DNA from 2 places in the Oscillibacter hominis genome. Region 2 is predicted to be linked to the other one. Evidence: riboswitches for the same ligand, from Rfam matches in the RefSeq annotation. Region 2 holds a riboswitch; the other holds the start of a gene.
What was found. A riboswitch is a leader RNA that binds a small molecule or an ion and turns the genes downstream of it on or off. The one in region 2 is predicted to bind lysine.
Positions count from the first base shown of each region.

Region 1 (11,848 bases), 560 kb from region 2:
GCGGCCACGCGCGGCTGGAGGGCAGCCTGCGGGCCTTTCAGGACGAGGTGTTTTTTGACCTCCTCGAGGGCATCCGCGCCATCGGGCGGGATGTCCAGGCGGAGACGGGCTGCGGCGTGGCCGTCACCAACTCCGACGGCTACCCGGCCGTCATCAATCCGCCGGAGCTCTATGACTATATCCGCGTAGACTGCGGAATCGAGTTTGAGGAGCTCCCCCGGCCGGTCATGATCACCGAGGACTTTTCCTGGTATCAAAAGCACCTGCCGGGACTGTTCTTTTTTCTGGGCACCGGCCCTTCGCCGGCCCTTCATGCAGACGACTTCAACTTTGATGAGGCGGTTTTGAGCCGGGGCGCCGACCTCTTTGAATCCATCGCCCGGAGATATGGAGGAAGATCGGTATGCTGGAACGAATGAATCAACGGCTGCTGACGCTGGAGCCCAGCGGCATCCGCCGCTTCACGACCCTGGCCAAAAGCGTTCCCGGCTGTGCCCTACTGACCATCGGCGAGCCGGACTTCAACACCCCGGAGCCCATCAAGGAGGCCTGCAAGCGGGGGCTGGATGAAAACCACACCCACTATCCTCCCAATGTGGGCAGCCTTTCGCTGCGCACCCAGATCGCGGAGTTTGAACAAAAGCACAGCGGCCTCGGCTACGGCCCGGAGGAAGTGATCCTCACCATCGGCGCCACGGAGGCCATTTACACCGCCATGACCGGCGTGCTCAACATCGGGGATGAGGTGGTCATCCCCACCCCTGCCTTTTCCCTCTATGAATCCATTGCGGTGCTGGCCGGAGCCAGGCCGGTGCTGCTGGACACCAGCGAGGACCGGTTCCAGATCACGGAGGAGAAGCTCCGTTCCGTGCTGACGGAGCGGACAAAGCTGCTGGTGCTCAACTCCCCCAACAACCCAACCGGCTGCGTTTACAGCGCGGAGACGCTCCAGGTGGTCCGCCGGGCTGCCATGGAGGGGAACTTCTTTGTGCTTTCGGACGATGTGTACACCGGGCTTTCCTATGGGCCCTGCCCCCGCCTTGCCGCCTGCCGGGAACTGAAGGACCGCCTGCTGGTGGTGCAGAGCTTTTCCAAGCCCTATTCCATGACCGGCTGGCGGGTGGGCTATCTGATGGGCGATGCTCCGGTGATGGAGAAGCTGAGGCTGCTCCATGCCGCCGACGTGGTCAGCGTCACGGCCTTCATCCAGGACGGCTGTGCCGCCGCGCTGCGCTGCGACGTGTCGGACATGGTGGAGACCTACCGGGCCCGCCGGGACTATATGTACCATCGGCTGCGGGGCATGGGATTGGACGTGGTGGAGCCCATGGGCGCGTTCTACATGTTCCCCAGTGTGAAAAAGTTCGGCCTTGACACTGAGGAGTTCTGCCAGCGGATGGTCCGGGAGGGGAAGGTGGCCGGCGTGCCGGGCACCTGCTTCGGCGCGGAGGGCTTTGTCCGCTTTTCTTTCTGCTATTCCATGGAGGAGATCGCCCTGGGGATGGACCGGCTGGAGGAGTTCATCGGGACATTGGCGTAAAACTATAATAATGTGACAGCACATTTGCAAAAATAAGCGAAAAATACGTGAACTATGCACATTCTTCCACTCTTGCAATTTTGCCGCGGATACGGTATTATGTCACTCATAATAGATAGAGATAGAGGCGCGTTGCGCGATGAGTAACCCGGCTGCCAAGGCAGTGCAGGCCGTTGGCCGGGGGAAAGGCGCGGGACGCCGAAGGCAGTACCCGGGTGCAGCGGGGCTGTACTGGCCCGGTAAACGAACAGCAGCCGGGCTGTCGCATGATGCGGAGAGCTATCTTTACAAGTGTTTGTATCGGGGCAGCGGCGCTTGTCGCGGCGGCCCGGCTATACGAGTTCATGTAAAGAACAACCTTTTCGCAAAGGTTGTTCTTTATTTTTGCGAATGAACAGATGTCAGTTTATGAATTTAGAAACGGGAGGGCATTGACATGTCAAACGAAATTTTCAGAGGGATTGCAACCGCGCTCATCACCCCGTTTAACGACAAAGGTGTGGATTATGAGAGCTATGGCCGGCTCATCGACTGGCAGATCGAAAGCGGGATTGACGCGCTGGTCTCCTGCGGCACCAGCGGCGAGAGCCCCACGCTGTCGGTGGAGGAGCACAAGGAGATCATCCGCTTTGCGGTGGAGCGTGTGGCAGGCCGGGTGCCCCTTGTGGCGGGCACAGGCAGCAACTGCACGGAGAGCGCCATTGAGCTGACGGAGTTCGCCTCCGAGGTGGGCGCCGATGGCGCCCTTGTGGTGACCCCTTACTATAATAAGGCCACCCAGGCCGGCTTGGTGGCTCATTTCACCGCCATTGCGGACAAGAGCAAAATCCCTCTGATCCTCTACAATGTACCCTCCCGCACCGGCTGCGGAATCCAGCCCCAGACCTATGTGAAACTGGCCGAGCACGAGCGCATCCAGGCCATCAAGGAGGCCAATGGTGACATCTCCAGGATCGTGGAGACCGCCGCCCTGGTCCAGGGCAAGCTGGACCTCTATTCCGGCAACGACGACCAGATCGTGCCCATTTTGTCCGTGGGCGGCATCGGCTGCATCAGCGTGCTGTCCAATGTGCTGCCCCGGGAGACCACGGAGATCTGCAAGCGCTTTTTTGCCGGCGACGTGGCCGGGGCCGCCGCGCTGCAGCTGCGGTACCTGGAGCTGATCCACGCGCTGTTCTGCGAGGTGAACCCCATCCCCGTCAAGGCCGCCCTGGCCGCGATGGGCATGTGCGGCGGGAAGCTCCGCCTGCCCATGACGCCCATGGAGGAGCCCAACCGCCAGCGCCTGCTGAAGGCCATGAGAGAGCAGGGGCTGCGGGTATGAGGGTCATTGTGAACGGTGCCTGTGGGCACATGGGCCGGGAGATCGTCCGGCTGGTAAAGGAGGGCTACCAGGGCGGCGAACTTGCCGCCGCGGTGGACGCCTATGGAAAAGAGAACGGTGTGCTCACCGACCTGCACGGTGCGCCCGAGGCGGATGTGGTCATTGACTTTTCCCATCACACCGCCGTGGGCCCGCTGCTGGCCTACGCCTGCGGCAAGGGCCTTGCGGTGGTCATCGCCACCACCGGCCACACGGAGGAGGAGAGAGAGCTCATCTTTGCTGCGGCGAACAAAATCCCTGTGTTTTTCAGCGCCAACATGTCGGTGGGCGTGGCACTGCTTTGCTCCCTGGCCCGGCAGGCTGCCGCGGTACTGAAGGGCGCGGACATTGAAATTGTGGAAATCCATCACAACCGCAAGGCGGACGCCCCCAGCGGCACGGCGTTGATGCTGGCCGATGCCGTCCGCCAGGCGCGGCCGGAGCTGAAGAACCACTGCGGCCGGAGCGGCCAGTGCAAACGGGAAAGCGATGAAATCGGCATCAGCGCCATCCGGATGGGCGGTGTTGTGGGCACCCACGAGGTGATGATTACCACCGAGACCCAGACGATCACGCTCAAGCATGAGGCTTACAGCCGCGCGCTGTTCGCAGAAGGGGCGCTCACCGCCGCCCGGTTCCTCCTGGGCAAGCCCGCGGGACTTTACGACATGCAGTCCATGATCGGCGAATCAGGAGGGACGGAATGAAGACAGTCAAGTTCGGCGGAAGCTCCCTGGCCACCGCCGCCCAGTTTGAAAAGGTGGGGGCCATCCTCCGCCAGGACCCGGAGCGATGCTATGTGGTGGCCTCCGCGCCTGGCAAGCGCTTTTCCGGCGACATCAAGGTCACGGACCTATTGTACTGCTGCTATGACCTGGCCCTGCAAGGCCAGGACTTTACCGGCCCCTTCACGGAGATCCGGGCCCGGTTTGACGAGATCATCACCCGGCTCCGCCTGGACTTCTCCCTGGAGCAGGACCTTAATGAGATCGAGGCCCGGCTGCGTGAGCATCCCCAGCGGGACTTTGCGGCCAGCCGGGGCGAGTACTTAAATTCCAAGGTGATGGCCGCCTATCTGGACGTGCCCTTCCTGGACGCGGCGGAGTGCGTGTTTTTTACAGCCGAAGGCGCCTTTGACGCGGAGCGGACCAACAGCGTGCTGGGCGCAAAGCTGAAGGAACTGCCCAGGGCCGTGGTTCCCGGCTTTTACGGTGCCCTGCCCGACGGCTCCATCCGCACCTTTTCCCGGGGCGGGTCGGACATCACCGGCGCCATTGTGGCCCGGGCCTCCCAGTCCGACGTCTATGAGAACTGGACGGACGTGTCCGGCATGCTGGTCACCGACCCCCGGATCGTCCCCGACCCCAGGCCCATCGGCGTCATCACCTACACGGAGCTGCGGGAGCTGGCCTATATGGGCGCCAGCGTCCTCCATGAGGACGCCATCTTCCCGGTGAAGACGGCTGGCATCCCCATCAACATCCGCAACACCAACCGGCCCCAGGACCCGGGTACGCTGATCGTGCCCCAGGCCCAGGAGCAGCCCGAGGGCAGCATCACGGGCGTGGCGGGCCGCAAGGGCTTTACGGTGCTGACCATTGAAAAGGACCAGATGAACTCCGAGGTGGGCTTTGGCCGCAAGGTGCTCAGCGCCCTGGAGGAGTGCGGCGTGAACTTTGAGCACATGCCCAGCGGGATTGACACGCTGTCCGTGGTCATGGCCTCCGCGGAGTTTGAGCCCCACCGCCAGGAGATCGTTCAGAAGATCTGCTCCACTGTCAACCCTGACGCCGTCTCCGTGGAGGACGCCATGGCCATGATCGCCGTGGTGGGCCGGGGCATGGTGCGCCGGAAGGGCCTGGCCGCCCGGCTGTTCACCGCCATTGCCGAGGCGGACGTGAACCTCCGGATGATCGACCAGGGCTCCAGCGAGCTGAATATCATCATCGGCGTGGATGAGGCCGACTTTGAAAAAGCCATCTCCGCCGTCTACCGGGCCTTCTGCGCGTGATTTCATCCAATTCCCCCTCCCGCCGAAAGGCGGGAGGGGTTCTTTCTTGACAGGGCCGGCCCCATGGATTAAGATACCCTCAACCGGCCCTGCCGGAATCAAGGGGAGGGACTCAATGAACATTTTGGTTTTTTCCGACTCCCACGGTAATGTGGACAACATGGTCCGTCTCACCCGTTCCCTCCGGCCCGACGCGGTCTTTCACTTAGGAGACCTGCTGCGGGATGCAAGGGCCCTGGGCCGGGAGTGCCCCCAGGTCCCCATGGCCGCGGTTCCGGGCAACTGCGACGGCTGGACGGAAGAGCCGGACATCAAAAATCTGATGGTGGACGGCTGCCGGGTGCTGCTGTCCCACGGCCACCGCTGGCAGGTGAAGATGGGGTACGGCGCCGCCATCGGCGCCGCCCGGCGCGCCGGAGCCAATGTGCTGCTCTTCGGCCACACCCACCAATCCTGCTGTTTTCAGCAGGACGGGCTTTGGATTATGAACCCGGGCGCCGTGGGCGCGCGGGGGACATGCGGGTGGCTGAGCATCAGCGGCGGGAAGATATCCTGCCGCATCATTGAGGAATGACCCATATATTGCAAGATCAGAAAAAACAGGAGGACCCGAATGAAGGTATTGATCATTGGCGGCGTGGCGGGCGGAGCCAGCGCTGCGGCGCGGCTGCGGCGGCTGGACGAACAGGCGGAGATCGTGGTGCTGGAGCGCTCCGGCTACGTGTCTTACGCCAACTGCGGCCTGCCTTATTATGTGGGCGGCGTGATCACGGATAAAGAGGCCCTGACCCTCCAGACGCCGGAGAGCTTTCGCCGCCGTTTCCGCATCGACGTGCGGGTGGGGCATGAGGCCACGGCAATTCATCCGGAACGAAAGAGCGTGACGGTGCGGAGCATAGCCGACGGCACGGAATATGAGGAGACCTACGACAAGCTGATCCTCTCCCCCGGGGCCAGGGCCGTGCGGCCGGACCTGCCGGGTATTGACGATGGGCGGATCATGACGCTTCGGACCGTGGAGGACACCTTCCGCATCCGGGAGTATGTGGAGCGCTGCCGGCCCCGTCATGCCACTGTGGTGGGCGGCGGGTTTATCGGCCTGGAGATGGCGGAGAACCTGATGGAGGCCGGCGTCCCCACCACGCTGCTCCAGCGCAGCGCCCAGGTGCTGCCGCCCCTGGACTACGACATGGCCTGCCAGGTCCACTCCTACCTCCGGACCAGGGGGCTGGATCTGCGGCTCAATACCCCCATCGCCGGGTATGAGGACGCCGGAGACTGTCTGAGGGTGGTGCTGAAGGAGAAGCCGCCCCTCAAGACGGACTTGGTGCTCCTGGCCATCGGCGTGGAGCCGGACACCAAACTGGCCCGGGACGCCGGGCTGGAGCTGGGGCGCAAGGGCTCCATCGTGGTGAACGAGTATATGGAGACCTCCCTGCCGGACATCTACGCTGTGGGCGATGCGGTGCAGGTGCGCCACCTGGTAAGCGGCCGCCCGGCCCTCATCTCCCTGGCCGGCCCAGCCAATAAGCAGGGCCGCATCGCGGCGGACCGGATCTGCGGGCGGGAGGGGCGCTACCGGGGCTCCCAGGGCTCTTCGGTCATCAAGCTCTTTGGCATGACCGCAGCCTCCACGGGACTCAATGAAAAGAGCGCCCAGGCCGCCGGCATCCCCTATGAAAAGGTGGTCAACTTTTCCACAGACCACGCCGGCTACTACCCCGGCGCAGCCAACCTGACGCTGAAGACCCTTTTTGACCCGGAGAGCGGCCGGATTTTAGGCGCCCAGATCGTGGGTTTCGGCGGAGTGGACAAGCGCATCGATGTGCTGGCCGCCGCCGTCCGGGAGGGCCTCAACGCCGCGGATCTGAGCGAGTTGGAGCTGGCCTATGCACCGCCCTACTCCTCTGCCCGGGATCCGGTGAACGTGGCCGGCTTCACCATCGAAAACCTGCGCTCAGGCCTGGTGCGCCAGTTTCACTGGGACCAGGTGGACACCCTGTGCCGGGATGGCGGCGCCACGCTGATAGATGTGCGTACGCCTGGGGAGTTCCGCTCAGGCCACATTCCCGGCGCCGTCAATATCCCCCTGGATGACCTGCGGGAACGGCTGGGGGAACTGGACCGCGACAAGAAGATTTATGTCAACTGCCACAGCGGGCTGCGCAGCTATCTTGCCTGCCGTATCCTCACCGGCAGCGGATTTGCATGCGCACACCTCTCCGGAGGTTACCGATTCTACTCCTATGTGATGTCGGATCGCCGGTGTGACGAGGGGGCGGCCCACCCCTGCGGGATTCCGCTGAAGTAGCGCGCCGGCAAACGCATGCCGAAGGGGTGGTAAGCCGGTGAAAAAAGGCTGTGGTACAATGCATTCAGAATCCAGAAGGAGGGGCAGTATGTCTGACATAGAAGAGATTTTGGCCGCGCTGACGCCCAAGTGGTTCGACCGGGCCACCGTGTACACCGGCTCCGAGGGGGAGTTCCGCTACCGCTTCCGCCGGGAAAAGGAGACTGTGTCCGCCGCCGTCTACACCCGTCTGTGCTATGAAAAGGCTGAGGACGTGGAGGAGCGGGAGTTCCCCCGGGACGAACAGGGCGTGGAATCGCTGCGCCAGTGGGTGGCGGAACGGTATCAGTCGTTTTTGTCTTCCAACAAGGGATAAACGGATGGCGCCGGCACACAATAAATTCGTCATCCTGCATAATATGATTAAAAAAAAGAGGACAGTCTGGATAAAAGACTGTCCTCTTTTTTGTGCCCTTTTCAAAAATGAGGGCAAATTGCACAAACAAACGTGATTAAAATGATAAAAAACAGAAAAAATGCTTATAACAATAAAAATAAACTATAGTTAGTATTGACATTAACTATATGAAATGATAAATTAACCTCAAACGCGGCAGCATGAACAACCGCAGCCGAAATTTGGAGGGAAACGAATGAAAACGATTGATCTGAGAAGCGACACCGTCACGCTTCCCACCCGGGAGATGCTGGAGTACATGATCAGCGTGCCTCTGGGCGACGATGGACGGGCAAAGGGCAGCAAGGGCGAGGACCCCACCGCCGCGGAGGCCGAGGCCTATGTGGCCAAGGTCTTTGGCAAGGAGGACGCACTGTACGTGCCCTCCGGCAGCATGGGCAACATGGTCTGCGTCGCCACCCACTGCAAGCGCGGCGAGAAGGCGGTCACCGCCGTCAACATGCACATGTACAAGGCGGAAAAGGGCATCTTCAGCCCGGACCTGTGCGGCATCGTGCCGGTCTGTCTGCCCCACACCAAGGGCGTCTACGACCTTAAGGAGCTGGAAAAGACTCTCAAGGGCGGCGACATCAAGCTGGTCTGCCTGGAAAACACCTACAACTTTGAAGGCGGCTGCGTGATCTCCCGGGAAGACATAGAGAAAATCCTGAAGCTGTGCAAACAGTACGGTGCGGCCACTCACATGGACGGCGCCCGGGTGTTCAACGCCGCCAGCGCCTTAGGCATCAGCGTGGCGGAGCTGACGGAGGGCGTGGACAGTGTCCAGTTCTGCGTGTCCAAGGGCCTCTCCGCTCCCATCGGCTCGTTCCTTGTGGGCAGCAGGGAGTTCATCGAGAAAGCCAGAGCCACCCGCAAGCTGATGGGCGGCCAGCTGCGCCAGGTGGGACTGCTGGCCGGAGCCGGTATGTACGCGGTGCAGCACCTTTCAGAGCGTGTGGCCCACGACAACGCCCGGGCGCGGAAGCTGGCCGAGGGCATCCAGGACGCCAAGGACATCTCCATTGATCTCTCCACAGTCCAGACCAACATCGTCAAGGTGGACCTTCACGGCGCGCTCAAGGGAAAGGATTGGCTCCGGGCCCTGGAAGAGGAGGCCCATGTGCGGGCCCACTACATCACCGACGACTCCATCCGTCTGGTAACCTACCGCGGCATCAGCGATGAGGACATTGACGAGGCCATTGTCCGCATCCGGAATTTCTGCGCGGCCCATTGACCTGAGCGAACAGGCTGCAACCAACGCATCAAACGCATCGACTGAATTCACCCGTATCTGAGAAAACCGGGAGGTCCCGGAAAAATATGAGAAAAAGAAAGTGTGGGTAATGTCATGAAAAGATTGTTTGCTCTGTTGCTGACCCTCGCAATGTGCGCTTCCCTGCTGGCCGCCTGCGGCAATGGCGGCAGCTCCTCCGGCGGTTCCTCCGCCTCCGGCAGCGGCGACGCGTCCTCCACCGGCGGCGACGCGTATCCCGAAGGCACCATCACCATCACCGTGGCCTACAGCGCCGGCGGCTCCAGCGATAAGCTGGCCAGAATGGTGCAGCCCTATCTCCAGGATGAGTTGGGCGTCAACGTGGTGGTGGAAAACCAGGGCGGCGCCAGCGGCCAGATCGCCGCGGAGTCCTTCCTGAGAAAAGACCCCGACGGCTACAACCTGTTGGCGGTCAACGCCCCTGGCATTTTCTACACCGTGGCCCTTCAGGATACCACCTATGACTACGGCGACCTGGTGCCCGTGTGGGTGGAGTCCTACGATCCCATCGTCATGCTGGCCCTCAACGCCAGTGAGTTCAACACGCTTGGCGACTTCATCGAGGGCGCCAAGGACAACCCCGGCAAGTATTCCGTGGGCTATGCGGCCGGCGGCGGCCAGCAGGCGACCGCCTTGTGGCTGAAAGACAACCTGGATTTGGACATCAAACTGGTCTCCTATGACGGCGGCTCCGACGCCTCCGCGGCGCTTCTGGGCGGGCATGTGGACGTGATCTTCGGCGACGCCTACGCCCGTGTGGACCTGGTCACCGAGGCCAAGGCCCTGGGCATCGGCACCGCAGAGGCCAACACCGCTTGGCCCGACGCTGTCTCCTTCAATGAGCAGCTGAAGGCTTACAGCGTGGAAATGCCCTCCGACGAGTTCCAGGCCAGAATGGGCTGCTACTGGGTTTCCAAGGACTTTGTGGACCAGTACCCCGACCGTTATCAGAAGCTGATCAGCGCCTTTGAGAAGGCCTGCGCCAACGAGGAGTATATCCAGACTCTGAAGGACGCCAATGTTTATGATTCCGCCGTGCTGGCTTCCGGCGCCACCTACTCCCAGCAGATGGAGCAGATGGCCGACGAGGTGGAGACCGTGGTCGCGCCTCTGTTTGCTGAGAGCTAATTTAAGAAAGGACTGCCCATGTTTAGAATCAAGACAAAAACCGGTCAGGTGGAGATATCCAAGGAAATCGTTGTGGTGCTGCTGATGGATCTCTTCGCCGCCGCCTATGCAATCGCGGCCCGGGGGCTGTCCTCCGCGTCGCTGATGTTCCCCGGCTTTTTGCTGGCGGGCATCCTGATATTCAGCATTCTGTGCATCAAGCAGTCCATCCACTTCCGCCGGGAATCCCCGGCGGAGGCGGATGGAGAGGAAATCGGATTCGGCGTCACCGGAAAGTTAGTGGCTTTTGTGCTGCTGGTGCTGGCCACGCTGCTGTGCTTCAACTTCTTGGGCGCGGTGCTTTCCGTTTTCCTGTTCCTGCTGGTTTCCATGATCATTCTGGGAGTCAAAAACAAACTGGCATTGATTCTTGTGCCGGTGGTTATGGTCACCTTTGTGTATTTGGTGTTTAAAGTGTGGCTGGCGGTTCCCCTGCCCGCTGGTCTGCTGACGTTTCTGAAGTAAGGAGAGACGCAAATGGCAGAAATCGCAACATATGTGGGAAACGCGCTGGGTGAGCTTGCCAGCGGCAGCACCTGGATGTGGATCATCATCGGCACCTTCATGGGCATCATCGTGGGCGCCATCCCCGGGTTCACCTCCAGCATGGCCACCGGTATCCTGCTCCCTGTCACCTTTGCCCTGACCCCGGTGAACGCGCTGGTATTTTTGATTTCCGTGTACATCGCCACCATCTATGGCGGCAGCATCACAGCCATCCTGCTCAATACCCCGGGGGCGCCGGAATCCTCCGCCTCCACCTTTGACGGCTATCAGATGACGCTGAAGGGACAGGGCTGCGAGGCGTTGGGCGTGGCCTTCTGTTCATCGGCCTGCGGCGGGCTCATCAGCTATGTCTTTATGATCTTCGCCATGGTGCCCATCGCCCGCATGGCGGTGAAGATCGGGCCCACGGAGATGTTCCTCATCGCGCTGATGGGCGTGAGCATCCTGGCGGTGCTCTCCTCCAGCGCCAACGTGCCCAAGACGCTGCTCTCCGGCTTTGTGGGCCTTTTGATCGGCACCATGGGCATGACGCCCACCGGCGAATGGCGGGCCACCTTTGGCTCCATATACCTGGCCGAGGGCGTTCAGGTGGTGCCGGCCATCATCGGTTTTTTTGCCATGTCTGAGGTATTCAGCATGGTGGGCAAGGAGTTTATCGTCAACAAGGACGCTCAGACCAAGACCAGTGTCCGAAAGATATTAAAGGGCATGCACTGGGCCCTGCGTTATCCCAAGACCATCATCACCTGCGGTGTGACAGGTATGATCATCGGCGCCATCCCCGCCGCCGGCGGCACCGTGGCCGCCTTCACCGCCTACGGCATGACCAAGAAGTCCTCCAAGTGCGGCCCCCGGTTCGGAACCGGCTGCCCCGAGGGCGTGGTGGCCCCGGAGGCCGCCAACAACGCCTGCACCGGCGGCGCGCTGATGACCACCCTGGCTCTGGGCGTCCCGGGCAGCTCCACCTGCGCCATTTTGCTGGGGGCTCTCAGCATCCAGGGCCTGACGCCGGGTCCCACCCTGGTGCGGGATCAGATGCCCATGGTGTACGTGCTGATTCTGGCGGCCATCCTGTCCCAGGTGGTGATGCTGGTCATGGCCATCGGCGCGGGCTTTGGCCTCACCAACCTGCTGGATATCCCCACCAAGATTTTAGCCCCCTGCATCATGGTGTTTTGCATTGCCGGCTCCTTTGCCTGCCGCAACGCCATGTTTGATGTGTTTTTGATGTTTGCCT
Region 1 covers NZ_CP060490.1:2,304,940-2,316,787, reverse strand. Annotated here, with positions in the region: gene H8790_RS11485 (amidohydrolase) at 1-419, shown strand, start outside; gene H8790_RS11480 (pyridoxal phosphate-dependent aminotransferase) at 404-1,540, shown strand; lysine riboswitch at 1,655-1,830, shown strand; gene dapA (4-hydroxy-tetrahydrodipicolinate synthase) at 1,977-2,864, shown strand; gene dapB (4-hydroxy-tetrahydrodipicolinate reductase) at 2,861-3,610, shown strand; gene H8790_RS11465 (aspartate kinase) at 3,607-4,914, shown strand; gene H8790_RS11460 (metallophosphoesterase family protein) at 5,030-5,488, shown strand; gene H8790_RS11455 (FAD-dependent oxidoreductase) at 5,528-7,225, shown strand; gene H8790_RS11450 (hypothetical protein) at 7,314-7,580, shown strand; gene H8790_RS11445 (GntG family PLP-dependent aldolase) at 7,858-8,898, shown strand; gene H8790_RS11440 (tripartite tricarboxylate transporter substrate binding protein) at 9,013-10,065, shown strand; gene H8790_RS11435 (tripartite tricarboxylate transporter TctB family protein) at 10,084-10,569, shown strand; gene H8790_RS11430 (tripartite tricarboxylate transporter permease) at 10,582-11,848, shown strand, end outside.
Region 1: another riboswitch for lysine. It lies ahead of dapA (4-hydroxy-tetrahydrodipicolinate synthase); the one in region 2 lies ahead of H8790_RS08720 (Na+/H+ antiporter NhaC family protein).

Region 2 (11,848 bases):
ACAAAGCACCGGCAGCATGCGGTTCAGCACACCGCCCAGGGCCAGCAGCCCGCCGGCAAGGCCGGTCATTTGTCCGCCCAGCCGGGCAAATACCGACTCAAAGACCGGCAGTACCTTTGCCAGCAGCACCACGATCACCGCCAGCATCATCAGCAGCAAAATCGCCGGATAGGTCAGGGCGCCGCGGATGCGGTTTCCCATCCGCTCTATCGTGTCATAGTAGGCGGCAAGGGCCCGGAAGGCTTCCTCCTGCCGGCCGGTTTGTTCCCCAGCCCCGGCCAGATACACCGCATAGTCGGGAAACGCCTGCGTGGCGGCCATGGCCGCGGAGAGGGGCTCCCCTCCGTCCACCGCCCCGGCCAGCTCCCTGAGCAGCTCCGACTCCTGATCCCCGTCCTCCGCCAGCAAATGCAGGCCGTCCCCCACGCCGATGCCGGCGTGGAGCATGACGGAGAGCTCCAGGCAGAAGGCGGACAGGTATCCTGACGACAAATATCTCTTTTTCATATCATTCTCCATGATTCGATAAAAAATGGACTTGCACAGGCAAGTCCATTTTACATAATATCCACTTATAAGTAAAGACTTTCCGAACGGCTCTCAATAAATATATTTGGCGCTGTAGTTCTTGCCGTCGCCAATGTATTTCATGATTTCCTTGCTCTGGTTCCCGGTGGAGGCAAAGGTGGGGTCCATCAGTTTCCAGGTGGTGCCGTCGAAATAGACCACATTCTCCACCCAGCCGGACTCCGGGGAGTAGACGTTGATCCATGCATGGTAGATATCCCCGCTGTAGCCCACCACAAGTTTGGTGGGGACATCCTGGCTGCGGAGCATGGCTGTCATCAGCGCCGCGTAGTCAAAGCAAATCCCCTTCTTCTGCGCCAGCACCGTGTCCAGCACAGGCAGGTATCCGCTCTTCACAGACGCCGCTTTCTCGTAGTCGTAGGAAATGTTGTCCACCACAAACTCGTAGACCTTCTGCACTTTTTTCAGCGTATCCGACACACCGGAGGTCAGCTCCGCCGCCTTCGCCACAGTCTTGCTCTCAGGCGTGTAGTTTACATACTGGTTGGGCAGCAGGAACGGCGCAAATTCATCCTTCAGAGATGCGGTGAAAGAGACGGAGAGCACCGTGGAGTAGCTGGTGCCGGAGATATTCTCAAAGATGCTGACCTGATAGCTTCCATTGCCGTCGGAAAGGGGGAAGGTGGCATAGTCCGCTCCGGCGGTCAGGTTATAGGTGTACGTGACACCGCTGGGCCCTTTGACCTGGGCCTTCAGTTTCTTGGATGTGGAGGCGGTGTACTTGACCATCACATAGCCGTCGGCGGTGTTGGAGTAGTCGATCACCGCACTGGCGTTCTCCTTGACCTGGGTGCCGGAGGCAACGGGCATCAAGCCGTTGATCACCGCGGGATCGGTGGCCAACACGGCCAGCTCCGCAGTGGGATCGGCGTCTTTTACTTCCACGGACTGTGAAAATGCCTTTGTGACGGCGGCGCCCATGGGCACGTCGCTGCCGTCGGGAACCTCGCTGCTTGCACAGCCGGTACAAAATAGCATCGCCGCCGTCAACAGGGCGGCCAAGCGGTTTCTGTTCATCCTGCCTGCTTCCTTTCCACAGTAATCCATACCTTATGAAGTATTATAGCACATCCAGTTTAAAATGGAAGTACATTTTGGGAAATTTTTTCATCTGTGCTTTTTCCATGTAACTCAGCCGAGTTTTCATTGCACGGCTGATTTTTTTATGATAATATAACTTAGTATGGATACTTGAAAAGCTGGGGCGGTCTCCCCCAACTTGAAAGGCAGGTGTGTTTATATGGATGATTTGCGTGTTTGCATGTTAGGGGAGTTCTCCATCAGCAACGGTGCAGATGCGATCAATGACAGCGACAACCGCTCCCGGAAGGTGTGGCTGCTGCTGGCCTATATGATCTATTTCCGGCACCGCAGCATTTCGCAGGAGGAGCTGATCGATCTTCTGTGGGGAGAGGAGGAGAGCAGTTCCAATCCGGCCAACGCCCTGAAAACCATGTTCCATCGGGTGCGTACCATGCTCAATCAGTTGGGAGGCAGCGTGGGCCACGAGCTGATCGTCCGCCGCCAGGGTGACTACGCGTGGAATCCCGACCTGACGTTTACCTATGATGTGGACCAGTTCGAGTCCTTCTGCAAGGCGGGCAAGGCCCAGAAGGAGCCGGAGCAGCGCCTTGTCTCCTATCTTCAGGCGCTGGAGATCTACAGTGGTGATTTCCTTCCCAAGCTGGCCACCGAACCCTGGGTGGTGCCGGTCAATACATACTTCCACAACCTGTATACCCAGACCGTCCACGAGGTGATTCCTCTGCTGGAGGAACTGGGCAGGCTGGACGAAGCCGCAGCCGTATGCCGCAAGGCCATTGAGATCGAAGCCTGCGACGAGTTCCTTTACTACCATCTTATGCGCCAGCTGCTGGACATGGGCAACCAGCAGGCGGCGGCCACCGTATTTGAGAGCATGAGCGACATGCTGTTCGACCGGTTCGGCGTCATGCCCTCCGATGAAATCAAGGCGCTGTACCGCGAGGCCATCCGTTCCACCAATGAGCACGAGGTGGACATCAGTGCCGTGCGGGATCAGTTGAAGGAGCCCTCGTCTGCTCCCGGCGCCCTGGTGTGCGACTATGACTTTTTCAAGGCCATCTACCGGGCAGAGGCCCGCAGCGTGGCCCGCAGCGGCGACGCCGCCCACATCGCCCTTTTGAGCGTCACAAGCATGAAGGGCTCCAAGCTTGCTAAGCGCAGTTTGGACCGCTGCATGGAGAATCTGTGCGAATTGGTCCGGCTGAGCCTGCGGAGGGGTGACGTCGCGTCCCGGTGCAGCGTCTCCCAGTTTATCATCCTGCTGCCCCGGGCCAACTATGAAAACAGCTGCAGGGTCATGGAGCGCATCGTCAGGCAGTTTGGACGCCAGTACCCCCACTCCCCAGCCCTGCTGCGCTACAGTGTGCAGCCACTGGACCCCACATGTTAAGCCAGGAGAGAAGGCTTTCGCCTTCTCTCTTTCTTTGTCAGATTCGACAAGCTTTTGGGGAAATTTCCGTCACATCTTATCGAAGAAAGGGCTTGCATTTTTTTCTCCCCTTCCGTATAATAATTTTCAATCAAATGGAGGAGGGAACTGCGATGTTGAAGTGTGTGAAACAGTCTGTTCCTTTTCTCCTGTTCCCTTTTTGACCGGCTTTCTGCCGGTATTTTTTTTGCCCGGATGTGGGAAAATTTTATCCGGGCCCCAAATTGTGAGAGGAGAAACGTCATGAAAGAAACCGAGATGAAACCTGTCCTTGACGCCCGTACCCTGGGCACTCCCAAAATGCTGGTGTTGGGCCTCCAGCATATGTTCGCCATGTTCGGCGCCACTGTGCTGGTGCCGGCCATCACCGGCCTCAGTGTCTCCGCCACGCTGCTCTTTGCCGGCTTGGGCACACTGCTGTTCCACCTTCTGACCAAGCGTAAGGTGCCCGCCTTCTTAGGCTCCTCCTTTGCCTTCCTGGCGGCCTATACCACCATCGCCCCGGGCGGTGAGCCGGAGCTTCTGCCCTACGCCTGCTTCGGCGTGGCCTGTGCGGGCCTCTTGTACCTGGTGATCTCCGCCCTGTTCAAGGCCTTTGGCGCCAATAAGGTCATGCGCTTCTTCCCCCCCATTGTCACAGGTCCCATTATCATCGCCATCGGACTGTGCCTGTCCGGCTGGGCGCTCTCCTGCTGTGCCCAGAACTGGGGCATCGCGCTGGTGGCCATTGTGGTGGTCATCGTCTGCAACATCTGGGGCAGAGGCATGGTGAAGATCATCCCCATCCTGTTGGGCATCATCGCCTCCTATGGGGTGGCGGCCGTCACCAACAATGTGGACTTCACCGCCGTTCAGGAGGCGGCCTGGTTCGGCCTGCCCTTCCAGTGGAGCAATACGGTGTTCTCCATTTTCCAGAACCCCGACGTCTCACTGCTGATCACCGCGGCCATCACCATTGTCCCCATCTCCATTGCCACCATCATGGAGCACATCGGCGACATGTCCGCCATCTCCTCCACTGTGGGCGACAACTTCATCGAGGATCCCGGCCTGCACCGCTCCCTGTTGGGCGACGGCCTGGCCACCATCGCCGCGTCTTTGTTCGGCGCCCCGGCCAACACCACCTACGGTGAAAACACCGGCGTTTTGAACCTGACCCGGGTCTACGATCCCCGTGTCATCCGCCTGGCCGCCGTGTTTGCCATTATCCTCTCCTTCAGCCCCAAGTTTGCCGCCGTCATCGAAGCCATGCCCCAGGCCACCCTGGGCGGCGTGTCCCTGATCCTCTACGGCATGATCTCCGCCGTGGGTGTGCGGAATGTGGTGGAAAACCAAGTGGACTTCACCAAGAGCCGCAACGTCATCATCGCCGCCCTGATCCTGGTGCTGGCCGTGGGAATCAAATACGGCACCGGCAGCGACGAGGCCATCGTGTTCGCCCTGGGCTCCATCACCATCAAGCTCTCCGGCATCGCCACCGCCGCCCTGGTGGGCATTGCGCTCAACGCAGTGCTGCCCGGCAACGACTATCAGTTCGGCAAAACCGCCAACTCTGACGCCTCCGCCGACCTGGGACGGTATTGATCGCTTGTGAATATCACAAAAAGGAGCGCCAAATTTTGGCGCTCCTTTGTCATCTGTGCAAGAAAAATTGCATTTTTATTGACAAGCGGTTGACAAGCTCCATTCTTTCCGTATAATAAAGCACAATTGAAGACTTGTGATAGAGGCGCGGCATCCAGGAGTACGTTCCATTAAACGACAGGCATCGGGAACGGAAAGGGGCTGCCGCCGAGGTTTCCCCTGACAGCTGCCTGGCGGGGGGATTCCGGGCCGTGGGAGAACATCCTGCGGACTGTCATCGCGCCGGTAACGGGCGATGGAGTGCTATCATGATCGCATACGACTATTGGCACCATTGCGCCCACCTGTATGAAGTCATGATAGAAATCATGGCTTCAAATTTTTTTACAGGAGGGTTTTTTCATGCACAGCACAAACCGAAGAAGAATCGTATCCCGCATCATCCTGGCCGCAGCACTGGTGCTGCTGGTCACCGTATCCGCCCTGGCGGCCGACGCCTCTCAAAAGATGGTGGACTGCCCTGACTGCCAGGGCTACGGCATCTGCATGAGCTGCTATGGCACCGACGCTGCCTGCGAAAGCTGCGGCGGGTCCAATGTCTGCGCCACCTGCGGCGGCGCAGGCCAGGTGGCCGCTTCCAGCAACTACTATGAGTCCGCCTGGGCCCTGGTCCCCCCGGTCATCGCAATCGGCCTGGCGCTGATCACCAAGGAGGTCTACTCCTCGTTGTTCATCGGCATTTTGGTGGGCGGCATGCTCTACTCCAACTTCAGCTTTGAGGGCACCGTGCTCCATGTGTTCCAGGACGGAATCGTCTCCGTGCTCTCCGACGGCTACAACGTGGGCATCCTCATCTTCCTGGTGGTTTTGGGTGCCATGGTGTGTCTGATGAACAAGGCCGGCGGCAGCGCCGCGTTCGGCCGCTGGGCGGCAAAGAACATCAAGAGCCGGGCGGGCGCCCAGCTGGCCACCATTGTCTTGGGCTGCCTTATTTTCATCGACGACTACTTCAACTGCCTGACCGTGGGCTCTGTGATGCGCCCGGTCACTGACAAGCACAATGTCTCCCGTGCAAAGCTGGCCTATCTCATCGACTCCACCGCCGCGCCCATCTGCATCATCGCGCCCATCTCCTCCTGGGCCGCCGCCGTCTCCGGCTTTGTGGACGACGGCTCCGGCCTGGCCCTCTTCATCCGCGCCATCCCCTTTAACTTCTATGCGCTTTTGACCATCGTGACCATGGTCTGCCTGGTGGGATTCAAAATGGATTACGGCCCCATGGCGGCCAACGAGTCCAACGCGCTGGCAGGCGACCTCTTCTCCGGCGCCAACCCCTATGCCGGCATGGATGACGATGTACCTGAAAACAAGGGCCGGGTCATCGACCTGGTGCTGCCCATCCTGGTGCTGGTGGCCTGCTGCATCGTGGGCATGATCTACTCCGGCGGCTTTTTCTCCGGCGCAAGCTTTGTGGACGCCTTCTCCGGTTCCGATGCGTCGGTGGGCCTTATGCTGGGTTCCTTCTTCGGCCTGGTCTTCACCATGGCGTTCTACCTCATCCGCCGCTCCATGAGCTTCAAGGAGATCATGTCCAGCATCCCCGAGGGTTTCAAGGCCATGGTGCCCGCCATCATGATCCTGACCTTCGCCTGGAGCCTGAAGGCCATGACCGATTCCCTGGGCGCCCGTGAATTCGTGGCCGCCGTGGTCAAGGCCTCTGCGGAGAACTTCATGATGTTCCTGCCCGCCATCGTGTTCGTCATCGGCTGCCTGCTGGCCTTTGCCACCGGCACCTCCTGGGGCACCTTCGGCATCCTGATTCCCATCGTGCTGTTCGTGTTCCCCCTGGACAGCGGCAATCCCCTGTCCATCGTGTGCGTGTCCGCCTGCATGGCCGGCGCTGTCTGCGGCGACCACTGCTCCCCTATCTCCGACACCACCATCATGGCCTCCGCCGGTGCCCAGTGCGATCATGTGAGCCACGTGTCCACTCAGCTGCCCTATGCCGTCACTGTGGCAGCGGTCAGCTTTGTCAGCTACCTCATTGCCGGCCTAATCCCCAATGCCCTGGTGGTGCTGCCCATCTCCGTAGTGCTGATGGTTTTGGCGCTGATGGTCATCCGCTCTGTTCATGGCAGAGGAGCTCCCAAAAAGGCCTCTGAACCTGCCACGGCCAACAACTAAAGGCAAAAAAGGCTGTGCCTGAAAAGCACAGCCTTTTTTACGGCTCATGTAAAACAGCAATTTCACTTCATGGGTTCAATTGGCTGCCAAATCCCAGGCCTTTTCCCGCCTGACTGCGGTCATCAAAAGAGGAGGACAAAAGGAGCGGCGCTTACTGCGCCGCTCCTTCCTTTTATCCGATTCCGCCAAATACGCTGCCTAACACCAGAACCAGGAGCGTAAGGCCGCAAAACCCGTACTTGCTCATGGGCTCAAATGCCTTTCCCAAAGGCCGGGCCGCCCCCTGGTCGATCTGGGAGCGGACAAAGTTCTTTCCGCACACCCAGAAAAACAGGACGCCCGCTAACAGCGCCCCAATGGGGCAGAGGTAAATGGAACACACGTCCATCCAGCCGGACACAATGCCCTCCACACACACGCCCACCACGGCGCCCACCGCGCCCACGGCCGCAACCGCCTTGCGCCGGGAGAAGCCAAACCGGGTTTGCAGCGCTTCGATGGGGGACTCAAAGAGGTTGATGAGCGAACTCAGCCCTGCAAACAGCACGGCTACGAAGAAGACAATCATCACGATCCTACCGCCGGGCATCTGCTTAAAAACGCCCGGCAGATAGATGAACATCAGTCCCGGTCCGCTTTGCGTGGCGTCCACGCCGGCGATGGTCATGGCGGGGATGATGGCCAGCGCGGCGATCAGCGCGGCCAGTGTGTCGAACAGCGCCACATTCCTGGCGCAGAAGGGGATGTCCGCGTCCTTTTTCAAGTAAGAGCCGTAGACCAGCGTGCCGGAGCCGGCCAGCGACAGGGAGAAAAATGCCTGTCCCAATGCATAGAGCCAGGTCTTGGGGTTGAGCAGGGCGCCCCAGGACTCCGGTACAAAGAGGTAGCGGTAGCCGGCGCCGGCACCGCCCAAGGTGGCCACATAGACCGCCACACCGATGAACAGGAGGAAAAAGAGGGGCATCATGATCCGGTTGGCCCGCTCAATCCCGGAGGAAATGCCAAACACCATGATGGCAAACACCACACCAAGGCCCGCCAGTTGCCAGCCCACACTGCCAAACGCGGAGGCCGTCGCGCCGAAGGCAGCTTCGAACCCTCCCACAGACGCGGGCACCAGGGCAGAGCCGGTGATGGCCCCGGCGGCGTATTTCAAAATCCACCCCACCACAACGGAATAACCGATGGCAAGCGCCAAACTGCCCAGCACCGGAATCAGCGCCAGCGCCTCTCCCAGGCGCCTGCCCCTTCCGGAGCGCTCCGTGGCTTTTCCAAAGGCCACAAGGGGCCCCGCCTCCATGGCCCGGCCAAAGGCCATCTCCCCGATGACCCCGGTGTAGCCGATGACCACCACACAGATAAAATAGGGGATCAGGAAAGCTGCGCCGCCGTATTGGGACACCCGGGCGGGAAACAGCCAGATATTGCCCATCCCCACCGCGGAGCCGATGCAGGCCACAATAAAGCCCCACTTCCCCGTAAACTGATCTCTTTTCTCCATCGTCCTCTCTCCCTCTTCGATCACAGCAGCGTGTGAATCTGCGATTCCCCCACCACCGTGATGCCGTTTTTGCGCAAAAGCTCCGCCGTCACGCCGTCCCCTGCTGTCAGGATATGCCGGAAGGTTCCGTCGTAAATCTGCCCGGCGCCGCAGGACGGGCTGCGCTCCTTGAGCACCGCCACTGTGCAGCCCTGCTCCCGGGCAATACGCAGCGCCTGCTCCGCTCCCCGGCAATAGGCCTCCGTCACATCGTCCCCCTCCTGGTTGACCACCCGTTCCCCCTGCCGCTCCGCAGGCGGCCGGGGCGTGGGCAGGCCGCCCAAACACTCCGGGCAGACCGGCACCAGGCGGCGGCGCTCCCCCAGGCGTATGAGCTCAGGAAGCGCTTTCCCAGTCCCATCATACCGGCAGCACCTGCCCAGTAGGCAGGCACTCACCAAAACCGGGCCCGTCATCGGATCCGCTCCCCATTGAGCACCGCCAGCACCAATGTATCCCCTTCATACTGGAGTTTTAAGGAGAAAAAAGGCACCTCCTGCTCCAACAGGGAGTGAAAAATCCTATCGCCCTCCCACTGGGGCAGGGCCATCAGCCGATCCCGGTCAATCCACTCCAAGTCTCCCTCATCGCACTCGATCAGCTCCCCGGTGAAGTCGTCGGCGGTAAACAGGTGCATGTACTCCGTCTCATAGAGGTTGGAGACAAAGGTGACCAGGCCCCGGTATCTCATGCGCTTCAGCGTCAGGCCCGTCTCCTCCTTGGCCTCCCGGAGCATGCAGTCCTCCGGGCTCTCCTTGTCCTCAAATTTCCCGCCGATCCCAATCCACTTGTCGTGGTTGAGATCGTTCTTCTTTTTGACACGGTGCAGCATCAGGTACTGTCTGCGCCCCTCAACCGTGCGTTCAATATATCCCAGTGTGGTATTCCGCATTGATATCCCTCCCGCCGGTCCGGCCGGCTGCGTGTCCTATATATTATAATAAGGTATCCACCTCGTCAAAGAGCAGCATCCGATCCATGCCGAGGCCGCTGATGAGGCAGCGCTCCTTCCGGTTTCCCACAAGCTGTTCCATCCAGTCCACAAAGCCCCCGTCCCCCACCTCAAAGGTCTCGCCGTGGGCGGTCCGGTAAATCTTGAAGTTCAGACCCTTGTAGTAGGCGTTCTCCTCCTGCTCCTCTATCTGCACCGGAAGTTCCGGCAGTTCCTCCTGGACAAAGGCTTTCATGGCCTCCAAAAATCCGTCGGGGTCGCTGTAGCCTGCCCGGCGGCGCAGTGTCAGCGACATCTGCGTACCGTACAGTGCCTGACAGCACCGGAGCTGGCGGCGCAGCAGCGCCTTTTCGCAGCTATATCCGCCGGCGGAATCCCGGCCCCGCGAGACCATGCAGAAAATGCCGAAGTGCGGCAGCATCCCCTTGCCGGAAAAATTCTGCCCTCTGACCACCCGTGCGGTGGTACAGAGGTGGAGTTCTTCAGAACCGGCGCCTCCTTTGATCCTTGCTCCAAGCTCCAGGGCCAGAGCATTGGTTGGGTCCGCCAGTACCTCCAGTCCTCGCCCCGCGCCGACCACATTGTTCTGATCCACACACCCGAACACGGAGCAGCTTCCAAAGGGCGATACCGGCGAGAGCAGAACACTTTCAAAGCCCTGCTTCTCCGCCAGGGCCAAAAGCGCAGCCTCCAGGCGGTGAAACTTCAGGGCGTTCAGAGGGCTGGGCCGGACAAACCGGCTCTGCTCATATCGCCTGAGCACATCCGGCGCTGTGAGCCGTTCCGCACGGAGGTGGTCCAGCGCCAGCTGCAGACTGCTCCACTCGGATTGGGACAGCTCCGCCAGCCCCTCCAGCAGCGGTTTCCCCTCCGCCTTCTTGATGATTTTGTTCAAGCCGCGGTCTTTCTGCATTCCTTCCCCCTCCCTTCCATTCGTTTGGTTTTTTTATCATAGCCCAGTTCCCGTTCTTTAGCAACCGCTTTTCCCAATTTTCACTGTCAGATCATGCAAAATTCCGCTCCCTCTTTTGTTAACTTTTGTTGAATGCTCTATTATATTAGGGTCGCTTATCCCAGGTATTTGTTAAAATGTGATAAGAAATGTTGACAGTGCGGGAAAGTGGTGATAAAATGCAACTGTTGAAAAGGTCAATAGGCGGGCTTGCCGGACAGGTTTGAAGTTTGTAGAGAAGAAATGCTATAAATGGAGGCTTGGCGGCAGGCTTTTTTGTTGTCTGGAGGATTGAAATGAACTACAAAGCACATTTGGTGGAGTCCGGAAAACGGATGCTCCACAAGGGCCTTACGGTGGAGACGTGGGGCAACATCAGTGTCCGTGACCCCGAAACCGGTCTTGTGTACTTAACGCCCTCGGCCATGCCCTACGACACGCTGACCGATGAGGATATCGTGGTCATGCGGCTGGACGGCACTGTGGCGGAGGGCCGTAGAAAGCCCACCATCGAGGTGGGGATGCACCTGGGAATTCTCAACGCCCGGCCGGAGGTCAACGCCGTCATCCACACCCACCCCTTGTACTCCCAGGTTTTTGCCTGCCTGCATCAGCCCATTCCGCCCATCATCGACGAGGCGGCCCAGGCTTTGGGCGGAACGGTCTACCCCACGCAGTACGCCCTGCCCGGCAGCGAAGAGCTGGCCCGGAACGTGGTCGCTGCCCTGGGGGATGCTGGGACGGCATGCCTCATCGCCAACCACGGCGCCGTCTGCGTCGGAAAGGATATGGATCAGGCGTTCAAGGTGTGCACGGTGCTGGAGATGACCGCCCAGATCTACCAGATGTCTCTGGCGGTGGGCACCCCCCACGTCATTTCCGATGCGCAGGTCGCGTACATGAAGGACTTTGTGGAACACCACTACGGACAGGACAAAGCGTGATCGGAGCAAACGCTATGAAGCCTCTGCCATACACCAGGAAAAAAGAAATATTGGAGATGCTCAAGCGCAATGATTTTCTTGACATCAACCAGTTGTCCCAGAAATTCAACGTCTCCTATATGACCATTCACCGGGACCTGAAGGAGCTGGAGGACGAGGGGATGGTGTCCCGGATTTACGGCGGCGCCGTGGTCAGCGATTCTGTCCGGAGCGCCTCGGACGCTCCCGCCCCCTCCGCTGATCTCACTTTGGAGGAGCGGTTCCGCGTCTGCCAGGAGGAGAAAAAAGCCATTGCCCGGGCGGCCGCGGCCTATGTGGAGGACGGGGAGATCATTGGCCTGGACGCCAGCACCTCCGCCTTGCAGATGTGCCCCCTGCTCCACGAAAAGCGCATCACCGTGGTGACAAATGGCTTGAATGTGGCGCTCCAGTTTTCCGATTCAGAGACGGTCAGCGTCATGGTGGTGGGCGGGCTGCTGCGCAAGTCCTCCTTGTCCCTGAGCGGCCTGCGGGATCAGGAACTGCTGCAGCACATCAACATCAGCAAGTGCTTTTTCTCCGCCACGGCCCTCTCCTTTGAAAAGGGCATGATGGAGCTGAACTACGAGGAATCGGAATCCAAGCGGGAGCT
Region 2 covers NZ_CP060490.1:1,743,437-1,755,284, forward strand. Annotated here, with positions in the region: gene H8790_RS08700 (type II secretion system F family protein) at 1-507, opposite strand, end outside; gene H8790_RS08705 (transglutaminase-like domain-containing protein) at 601-1,605, opposite strand; gene H8790_RS08710 (BTAD domain-containing putative transcriptional regulator) at 1,829-3,022, shown strand; gene H8790_RS08715 (uracil-xanthine permease family protein) at 3,305-4,645, shown strand; lysine riboswitch at 4,778-4,959, shown strand; gene H8790_RS08720 (Na+/H+ antiporter NhaC family protein) at 5,048-6,829, shown strand; gene H8790_RS08725 (sodium-dependent transporter) at 7,002-8,330, opposite strand; gene H8790_RS08730 (DUF523 domain-containing protein) at 8,351-8,785, opposite strand; gene H8790_RS08735 (NUDIX hydrolase) at 8,782-9,261, opposite strand; gene H8790_RS08740 (hypothetical protein) at 9,305-10,234, opposite strand; gene H8790_RS08745 (class II aldolase/adducin family protein) at 10,570-11,217, shown strand; gene H8790_RS08750 (DeoR/GlpR family DNA-binding transcription regulator) at 11,232-11,848, shown strand, end outside.